One region of the Hydrogenophaga sp. 5NK40-0174 genome, then DNA from elsewhere that is predicted to be linked to it. Evidence: predicted binding sites of a transcription regulator. Region 1 holds the regulator's gene; each other region holds the start of a gene.

Region 1 (3,277 bases):
TCTGAAAACCTTCGCGGCCCGCAGGAGAAGCTGAAGCAGCCCCATTGGCGCCCACGGTGAACACCCTCGGCGCCCTGCCGCCTGCGGCGCGTGTAGAGGCTCTGGTTCGGGCATCCTGACCGGCGGCACCGGCGGCCGCAATGCGTTCGCCATAGGGCGGATTGAGCAGCAACACACCGGGAGTCTCGGTAGGGGGACGGCGTTCCAGTGCATCGCCTCCGCGCAGTTGCACGGCAAATGCCACGCCCGCACGCTCAGCATTGCGCTGTGCAAAGTCGACCATACGGAAAGCCACATCGCTGCCAAACACGATAGGCGAATGCCCGTCCGGCCATTGCCTTCGCGCTTTTGCTGCCTGGTCCTTGAGCGACTGCCACACGTGCTGTTGGCAAGGGATCAGTTTTTCAAAAGCGAATCGCCGCTGCAGGCCTGGCGCAATGTTCAAAGCCATTTGCGCCGCTTCAATGACCACCGTGCCGCTGCCGCAACAAGGGTCGTACAGCGGAGGGATGTCGTCCACCGACTCGGCCGCACGGGCCTGGTCGTCCCACCCCGTCGCAGCGATCATGGCTGCGGCCAGGGTTTCCTTCAGCGGCGCATCGCCCTTGTCTTCTCGCCAGCCCCGCTTGAACAAGGGCTCGCCCGTGGTGTCGATATAGAGCGTCAGCTCGTCAGCCGTCAGGTGGGCGAACACCCGCACATCCGGCCACCTTGTGTCCACGCTGGGTCGTTCGCCGCGCTTGGCGCGAAACCGGTCACAGACGGCATCCTTGATCTTCAGTGCGGCAAAGTTCAGGCTCTTGAGCGGGCTGTGCTGCGCCGTGATCTCAACCTTGAGTGTTTGATCAGGGTCGAACCAGATCTCCCAGGCGACGCTGGAGGCGGCGTCGTACAGGTCCTCTTCTTGCCGGTAGCGCCCGTTCCACAGGCGAACCAGCACGCGCTGAGCCAGGCGGCTGTGAAGATTGAGCAGCATGGCATTGCGCCACGACGTGCGCACCTGCACGCCAGCACGGACCGCGCGAACCGGCTCGTCTGCTCCGACGAGCCGGCGGACCTCGGCTTCAAGAAATGCTTCGACGCCGGCCGCGCAGGGCAGAAAGATGTCCAACTGATTCATGCGATGGATTTGACTGTTCAAGACAAGTCGCGTTCACCCGCGACCTGGGAGCCATAGGGTCCGGTTCAGAAGGCGGAGCTCAAAGCGCCTTGCGTAGATTGGCCGGAGCGATCCGCAACGATTCCCGGTATTTGGCCACGGTTCGGCGCGCACACTCAATACCCTGCTCGCGCAGCATGGCAGAAAGCTGATTGTCGGACAACGGCTTGCTGGGTTCTTCGGAGGCGATGAATTGCTTGAGCAGCGCTCGCACCGCTGTGCTGGACGCGTTGCCTCCCGTTTCCGTTCCCAGGGAAGAGCCAAAGAAGTACTTGAGCTCATAGGTGCCGAATGGCGTGGCCATGTACTTGGCCGTGGTCACACGGCTGATGGTGGACTCATGCAAGCCCAGCTCGTCAGCGATCTCGCGCAAGACCAGAGGGCGCATGGCCAGCTCGCCGTGCATGAAGAAATTGCGCTGCCGCTCGACAATGGCGGTTGAGACACGCAAGATGGTGTCAAAGCGCTGCTGGATGTTCTTGAGGAACCACCGTGCTTCCTGCAACCGCTGTTGCATGGCGGCATAGCCCCCACTGTCGGCATTGGCGTCTTTTGTGCCGCCGCGGCTCTGTCTCATGGCGCCCGCATAGGCATCCTGAACCCGCACCTTGGGCATCACATCAGGGTTGAGCTGCACCTTGAAGCCACGCCCCGACCGACTGACGATCACGTCCGGCACGACCACCATCTGATCGACGTTGACGAAACGCCGTCCGGGCTTGGGCTCCAGGCCGGCAATCAGTGCCAGGGCAGACTTCACCAGTTCTGCTGGCAGGGAACACTGGGCGCTCAGCCGTTTGACGTCCCGCTTGGCGACCAGCTCCAGCGGCTGGTCGCAAAGCTGCAAGGCTGCCTGGGCCTCGGGCGTATTGCGCAATTCCATGATCTGCAGCCGCAGACACTCGCTCAGATCGCGAGCACCCACGCCTGCCGGCTCGAGATGCTGCAACCAGGCCAGGGCCGTGCGCAGCTGCTCTTCAGCCTCCTCCAGCTGCTCCACACCTGGAGGGGGCTCGCCCGCACCGTGTTTGAGGCGCCACCAATCGAGCGCCAGCGACATGAGGTCATCTTCAAGATAGCCGTCGTCGTTGAGCGACTCAATCAGGAAATACAGCGCGGCCTGATCGTCGTCACTCAGACGCATGCAGCGGGCTTGCTGGTGCAGGAAGTCATACAGGGTCTCGTGGGCGCTGGCCAGATCCATGGCGGAGACCTCATCCCCCCCATCGCCGCTTCCGGCGTTGCGCGCTGGCGCATCCCCCCCCCACTCGCCGTCATCGGGCGCCACGTCGACGCTGCCATCCCCTTCCCAGCTCTCCTCCACGGGCGCGTCACCATCGGCACGCAATTCCGCAGCTTCCTCGCGCGCCTCTTGTGCAGTGTCAGAAGTGGATGTGCCATCCTTTGTTGCAGAAGGACCGGCATCGGTCTCAGTGCTCTGGGCGGCGTCGATTTCGACGGCCTGCTCTCCTGAGCTCACCTGCGCATCCGACTGATCGAGCCCGAACTCCTCTCGTTCGGCCGCGTCGTCGGCGCGCTCGAGAAAGGGGTTCTCGTCGAGCATTTGCTCGACTTCCTGCGCCATCTCCAGCGTAGACAACTGCAACAGCCGGATCGACTGCTGCAGTTGAGGGGTCAGCGCCAGATGCTGGGAGACGCGTAGCGAAAGGCCTTGCTTCATGAGCCCCACACCAGCCGCACGCGCAGACCATCGCCAGCGTACAACCGTTGTCGTTGAGCTTGCACACCCGCACCCATGCCTACATCCTGAAGTGCTCGCCCAGGTACACCCGGCGAACATCTGCGTTGTCCACAATTTCCTGCGTTGTCCCGCTGGCAAGGACCTGACCATCCGAGATGATGTAGGCGTGATCACAAATGCCAAGCGTCTCTCGCACGTTGTGGTCCGTGATCAGGACACCGATGCCACGCGACTTGAGGAAGCTGATGATTTGCTGGATCTCGATCACGGCGATGGGATCGATACCGGCAAAAGGCTCGTCGAGCAAGATGAACCGTGGACTGGTGGCCAGGGCTCGCGCGATCTCGACGCGGCGGCGCTCCCCGCCGGAGAGCGCTGGGGCCGGGGAAGCGCGCAAGTGGTCCACCCTCAAATCC
Region 2 (3,277 bases), on a different contig from region 1:
GCGGTTGTGCACCTTGCAGGGAGACGGTTCCGCCTTCTGCGAAACCTCCACCGAACTGGTGCGGATCCAGCTGGTGGCGCAGTGGAACGCCACTGGGCAACGGATCGCGCGCACTGTGCGGGTCGACCTGAATCAGATAGGGATAGTCACCCTCGGACACCCACGGCAGAGAGTCCAGTGGAAGGCGGTAGCCCATGGGCGAGTCGCCAGGCACCAGGTACATGCGCTCGTCACGGAAGAACCAGGGCCCGGTGGTCCAGCGCGGCCCTTGCAGTTTGCCCTTGTCCTGGACCTGCAGGGGCAGCACATAGCCCACCACGCTGTCCAGCCCTTGCGAGAACACCCGTCGCAGGCGGATGCGCTCGAGCTCGTCGTCGAGTTTGGAGTCGAAGGGGTCGACGTTGACAGGTAGCCTTCTTTCGCGCCACAGGAAGTACCAGGTGTCCTCGTATCCTGCGGTGATGTACTGGGTCGACACGCCCAGATGACGGGCAAGCGTCTGGGTGAACCGCTCGGCATCCGCCTGTGTGTACTGCGCAGGGTCACGTTCATCGGCCAGCAAAGAGGGGTCTTGCCAGCAGGGCTGCCCGTCCGTGCGCCAGAAAGCAGACAGGGCCCAGCGGGGCAATTGTTCGCCGGGGTACCACTTGCCCTGACCCATGTGCACAAAGCCACCTGCGCCGTAGCGTTCGCGCAAGCGGTCCAGCAGTTCGGTGGCGTAGCCGCGCTTGGTCGGACCCAACGCGTCCGTGTTCCATTCGGGCGCGTCGCGGTCACTGGTGGCGACGTAGGTGGGTTCTCCGCCCATGGTCAGTCGCACGTCACCCGCTTCGAGTGCATCGTCCACCTTGTGTCCGAGCCGGACGATGGCATCCCACTGGTCTTCCGAGTAAGGTCTGGTCACCCGCGGAGACTCGTGAATGCGGGTGATGTGCATGTCATGGCTGAAGCTGACCTCGCATTCGTCAAGCGCACCCTCGATGGGGGCGGCGCTGGAGGGCTGGGGCGTGCAGGCCAGCGGAATGTGGCCTTCTCCCGCGAGCAGTCCCGAGGTGGGGTCGAGCCCGATCCATCCGGCCCCGGGCAGGAATACCTCGCACCAGGCGTGCAAGTCGGTGAAGTCCGTTTCGGGACCGCTGGGCCCATCGACCGATTTCACGTCGGGTGCCAGCTGTATCAGGTAACCCGAGACAAAGCGCGCTGCGAGCCCGAGGTGGCGCAGCATCTGCACGAGCAACCAGCCCGAGTCGCGGCACGACCCGCTGCCCAGTGTCAGGGTCTGCTCGGGCGTCTGGACGCCGGGTTCCATCCGGATGGTGTAGGCGATGTCCTGATGCAGTTGCTGGTTGATTTGCACCAGCTTGTCCACCGTCCGCAGAGGAGTCCGGTCTATCTTGTCCAGGTAGGCCTTCAGTCTGGGCGTTGGCGGCGCCGCGTGCAGGTACGCGGCCAGTTCCTTGCGCAAGGCTTCGTCATAGTCGAACGGAAAAGTCTCTGCCGCTTCTTCGAGAAAGAAGTCGAACGGGTTGTGCACCGCCATCTTCACCACCAGGTCGACGCTGACCTTGAACTCGGTGGTGGGCGCCGGGAAGACCAGCCGTGACAGGTAGTTGGAGAAAGGGTCTTGCTGCCAGTTGATGAAGTGCTCGCCTGGAGCGACCTTCTGCGAGAAAGACAGGATCTCTGATCGGCAATGCGGCGCCGGCCTCAGCCGGATGACTTGCGGGCCGAGCTGGATGGGCCGGTCATACCGGTAATGGGTGACGTGACTGAGCGCGACATGAATGGCCATGATGACGAATTCTGACTTGAGACGCTTGGCGTCGAATGGCCTCCCGGGCTGGCGAAGACCTCTGCAAATCTGAAGCAAGACCTGAGCCAGAGCATTGGTATCTTCATCAGCTGTCCAGGCTGAAGACGGTTGCTGACAGCCCAATGTTCTTCAGGTCATTCTCACACCAAAACAGGGATACTGTGGGCGCCGACCTTCGCAAACCCAGTCATTTGGTGCGCCTCAAGGTCAATTATTGTGGCGGGTTCGCCAAGATGCCCGATTTCGGGGCATAGTGTATTTTCAGGTGAGTCCAAATGGTGCCATGATGGGCAGCCTGAGAAGCAGGCGTGTCAGCTCCTTTCTGTGCGGGTATGGCTTCATGGCCAACGGCGATCCTCCAAACGCCCATGCAGTGCTGGCTCAGTTCTTGCTCGAGGCAGTGAGTGCAGGAGAATGTGCGAATGACCCCCAAAGCCTTTGACGAAATGACCGCTGATGGCGGTGACACCCGTGCCCACTATGCGCGTTATGCGCATTGGCTCTCACAGCAGTCCGAGGAGGTCATCGCTGCCCGCCAGGAAGAAGCCGAGATGATCTTTCGCCGGGTGGGCATCACGTTTGCCGTCTACGGCGAGAAAGATGAAGACGGTTCGGGCACCGAGCGCCTGATCCCGTTTGACCTGATTCCCCGCATCATTCCGGTCCAGGAATGGCGGACGCTCGAGCAGGGACTGGTGCAACGCGTGACCGCGCTCAACCGGTTCATACACGACGTCTATCACGACCAGGAGATCATCCGCGCTGGCATCGTACCGGCCGACCAGCTCTTCCAGAACAACCAGTTCCGTCCGGAGATGATGGGCGTGGACGTGCCGCACCAGATTTATTCCCACATCGCCGGCATCGACCTGGTGCGCGCGGCCAATGCAGATGGGGAAGGCGAGTACTTTGTGCTCGAAGACAACTTGCGCGTCCCCAGTGGTGTGAGCTACATGCTGGAGAACCGCAGCATGATGATGCGGCTGTTTCCGGAGCTCTTCGGGGCCAACCGCGTGGCACCTGTGGCCCACTACCCGGACATGCTGCTCGAGACGCTGCGATCGGTCAGCCCGGCCACCACGGCGGAGCCGACCGTGGTGGTGCTCACCCCTGGCATGTACAACAGCGCCTACTTCGAGCACGCGTTTCTGGCGCAGCAGATGGGCGTGGAGCTGGTGGAAGGGCAGGATCTTTTTGTCCGGGACAATTTCGTCTACATGCGCACCACCCGTGGCCCTCGCCGCGTCGATGTGATCTATCGCAGGGTGGATGACAACTTCATCGATCCGTTGGCCTTCATGCCTGATTCCACCCTGGGATGTGCCGGCTTGCTGGGGGTGTACCGAAGCGGAAACGTGGCCATCTGCAACGCGGTGGGCACCGGCGTGGCCGATGACAAGTCCATTTACGCCTATGTGCCGAAGATGATTGATTTCTACCTCGGCCAGAAACCCATCCTCAGCA
Region 3 (3,277 bases), on a different contig from region 1:
CATCTGCCACGAGAACGCCTTCAGCTCCCACTTGCAGTACTTTCCCTTTGTGAAGTGTCTGGGTGGGCAGCACGATGGTCGTCCCGGCCATGCCCTCCTCGCCAACCCGACGCTTCAGGCTGGCCAGGCAGGACTCGCAACGCCTCTCCATACCGAGCCTGGTCGGCGCCGTGGCCATTATCTGCAAGCTGCCGGACTCGATCAGGTCGGCAAAGGCCACATTCGCCAGAACGTTTTCGCTGTGGGCGTGTGTGTTGACAATCCAGCGAACGGAAGCGCCCAGCCGACACTCAACCGATTGTCTGACCCGCAAGCCATGAAGAAGACTGGGACCGGGGTCCACCAGCATCGCTTCGCCCTGTGACACCAGCACGGAGGTGGTCACCACATGGCCGCCGTTCTCCGCCGAAACCTCTGCAGGAGCATCCGGCGGCCATACCCAGAGTCCCTCGCCCAACGCCACCCATGGCACATCGGGGTAGGCGCTGCAATCGCTGGCGAGGCGTGGCGAGGCGCCCATGCATGCCGAGAGCCACATCAGGGTGGTGAGCAAAGCAAGCCTGGTCAGGTGACTCATGCATGACAGGGAATTCCGCTTCATTCTGGACCCCTTCGCCGCTGCACGAGATGCCTGAGGCTCTCCAGCAGCGGCTTTTCAACCGACAAATGTCCTCCCGCCGGCCATTGCATTTCCGCTCCCGTGTGCACGGAAGCCCACCGCTGAGCCATCGCCTGCCAGCGACGCGTGTTGTCTGGAGGGCAAATCGCATCAAACCGCCCATGGACCCAGTCCAGAGCAATGCCGCTTGAAGCCGCCCTGATCACGGCCTTGTCCAGGTCGGCAGGTTTCATGTAACCGCTTCTGCCCAGATAGTGAGCCTGAACGCGAAACTTGCGCCAGGCAGCGCGGTCGGCCTTCGTGATGCGCTCACCGCCCAGCCTGGCCAGTTGACTTCGCCATTGCCTGGCCAGTTGTGCGTCAAAGCGTCGCTGAGACTGCAACGAACCCGGATCTGCAGCCAAAGCGGAAGAACGCATGCTGCGTCGAATTCCCTTGCGTGCCAGAGCCAGCTCAACCAGGCTCCAGCGTCTCACCACGTGCAAGGCTGCAACACCGAGTGCTCCACTTTGCAGCAACCGGGACACTGAGGCCAACTGGGCACCCGGTGCTGGCAGCCAGCTCGACCGGGCAATTTGCCCGACGTGGGGCGTGCGCGGCCTGTCTCGCAAGCCCAGCAACACGCCGCGGACCTCGCGCCGGCTCAATGCGAATGAGCCTCGAAGCACCAAACTGTCGACCTTGTCAGGGTGGGCTGACGCATAGGCCAGGGCCACCACAGACCCCCACGAACCTGCCAGCAAAGACCACCTCGCAACACCAAGAGACTGGCGCAGCGCCTCCATGTCTCCCACCAGTGCCTGGGTGGTGTTTTGCCTCACAGAGCCGCGCGGGCGGCTGTTTCCGGCTCCCCGCTGGTCAATCACCACCACCCTCTGCCGGCGCAGATCAAACGGCTGAAGGATGCTGCCGGAGGCGCCTCCACCCGGACCACCGTGAACCGCGAGCCATGTGTCCGGCGCGCCCTCTGGCCCGTGAATCCGGTACGCAATGGAATGACCAATGGCCCGATCGAGCCATTGCAAGTTATGACGTTCTGCAGCGCGTTGAGACATATCCTAGGGTAATCACCAAGCCTGTATTTGCCGCCCAATGGCATCGATATTGCTTATCATAGGTGGCAGCTTGAATCGCCTGTGGCAGCAAAGCTTGCAGACATTATTCATGCCAATACAAACCACTCACCAAGTAGACTGGAGACCCACTATGCAATGGACGACCCCCGCTTTCACCGATCTGCGTTTCGGCTTTGAAATCACCATGTACATCGCCAACCGCTGATCCGTCAGCGTTCGGTAAAAAAGCGCACGAGTGCTTTGCACGTGCGCTTTTTTCTTTTCTGGTGACCGGTCATTCCACGCGGCTGGATCACTCCATTGTGCAACCCTTTGATTTTCGACGCTGACCACACATGCGCATTAGAGTTCTCGGTTCGTCCGCTGGTGGCGGATTTCCGCAATGGAATTGCAATTGCCCCAACTGTGACGGACTGCGTAAGGGCACCATCAACGCCCAGGCCCGCACCCAGTCATCCATCGCCATTTCCGTCAACGGCGACGACTGGCTTCTGGTCAACGCATCCCCGGACATCCTCAAGCAGATACAGCAGACACCAGCATTGCAGCCCGCCCGCTCCATCCGGGACAGTGGCATTGCGTCAGTGCTGCTCATTGACGCTCAGATTGATCATGTCACCGGCATGCTCATGCTGCGGGAGCGCAATTCCAGGTTGCCACTGCTGGTCACACCGGAGGTCAGATCGGACCTGTCAGACGGGTTTCCGCTGACGCGCATGCTCTCTCACTATTGCGGGCTCGACATCAACGAGTTGCCTGTCGATGGTACGCCCGTGGATGTACCCGGCGTACAAGGTCTGCAAGTACAGCCAGTGGCACTTGACTCCAAGCCGCCGCCGTACTCTCCATTCCGCGGCAACCCCCGCAAAGGCGACAACATCGGCCTGATCATCGACAACCCCGAGACAGGTCAACGCGTGTTCTACGCCGCCGGCCTGGCCGAAGTGACGCCAGAGTTGCTGGCACTGATGCAATCTGCCAGCATTGTTCTGGTGGACGGTACCTTCTGGACCAACGACGAGATGCAGAAGCTCGGCCTCTCTCCAAAGGCTGCGTTGGACATGGGCCACCTGCCGCAGAGTGGCCCTGGCGGCATGATCGAGCAGCTGGACAAGCTGCCGTCATCGATTCGCAAGGTCCTCATCCACATCAACAACACCAACCCGATCCTGCGTGAAGACTCTCAAGAACGTGCCGAACTGACCAAGCACGGCATCGAAGTTGCTTTTGACGGAATGGAGATCGACTTTTAAAAGGCTGCAACTTTGCTGGCAGCCACCGGAACGACGAACAAAGAGACAACGGCCTTATGGAAATTGCCAAAGCCCGACACGATGACGAGAACGCGGCCCCCTGGACGCGCGAAGAATTTGAAGCCCAACTCCGCAACAAGGGGCAGGCCTATCACATCCACCACCCATTCAATGTCCGCATGAACAGCGGTGGCTGCACAGAGGACGAAATCCGCACCTGGGTGGCCAATCGTTTCTACTACCAGATCTGCATCCCGAGAAAGGATGCAGCCATCATGGCCAACATGCCGGATCGTGCCGAGCGCCGCCTGTGGATCGATCGCATTCTG

Evidence for each region. Region 1 encodes sigma-54, which starts transcription at its own class of promoters, with help from an activator protein. Its sites were predicted from a motif close to TGGCANGNAANCTGCTTT; they were not measured.
Region 2: a site for sigma-54 is predicted at 1,864-1,881, ahead of ABWV89_RS16755 (transglutaminase family protein). Genes of this name have one in related genera too.
Region 3: a site for sigma-54 is predicted at 1,713-1,730, ahead of pqqA (pyrroloquinoline quinone precursor peptide PqqA). Genes of this name have one in related genera too.

The regions. Positions count from the first base shown of each region.
Region 1 is NZ_BAABWG010000007.1:19,361-22,637, forward strand. Features, by position in the region: gene ABWV89_RS18080 (THUMP domain-containing class I SAM-dependent RNA methyltransferase) at 1-1,120, opposite strand, end outside; gene rpoN (RNA polymerase factor sigma-54) at 1,200-2,840, opposite strand; gene lptB (LPS export ABC transporter ATP-binding protein) at 2,920-3,277, opposite strand, start outside.
Region 2 is NZ_BAABWG010000005.1:40,173-43,449, reverse strand. Features, by position in the region: gene ABWV89_RS16755 (transglutaminase family protein) at 1-1,792, opposite strand, end outside; gene ABWV89_RS16750 (circularly permuted type 2 ATP-grasp protein) at 2,236-3,277, shown strand, end outside.
Region 3 is NZ_BAABWG010000001.1:412,492-415,768, reverse strand. Features, by position in the region: gene ABWV89_RS01870 (MBL fold metallo-hydrolase) at 1-577, opposite strand, end outside; gene ABWV89_RS01865 (alpha/beta fold hydrolase) at 598-1,674, opposite strand; gene pqqA (pyrroloquinoline quinone precursor peptide PqqA) at 1,826-1,900, shown strand; gene pqqB (pyrroloquinoline quinone biosynthesis protein PqqB) at 2,031-2,948, shown strand; gene pqqC (pyrroloquinoline-quinone synthase PqqC) at 3,005-3,277, shown strand, end outside.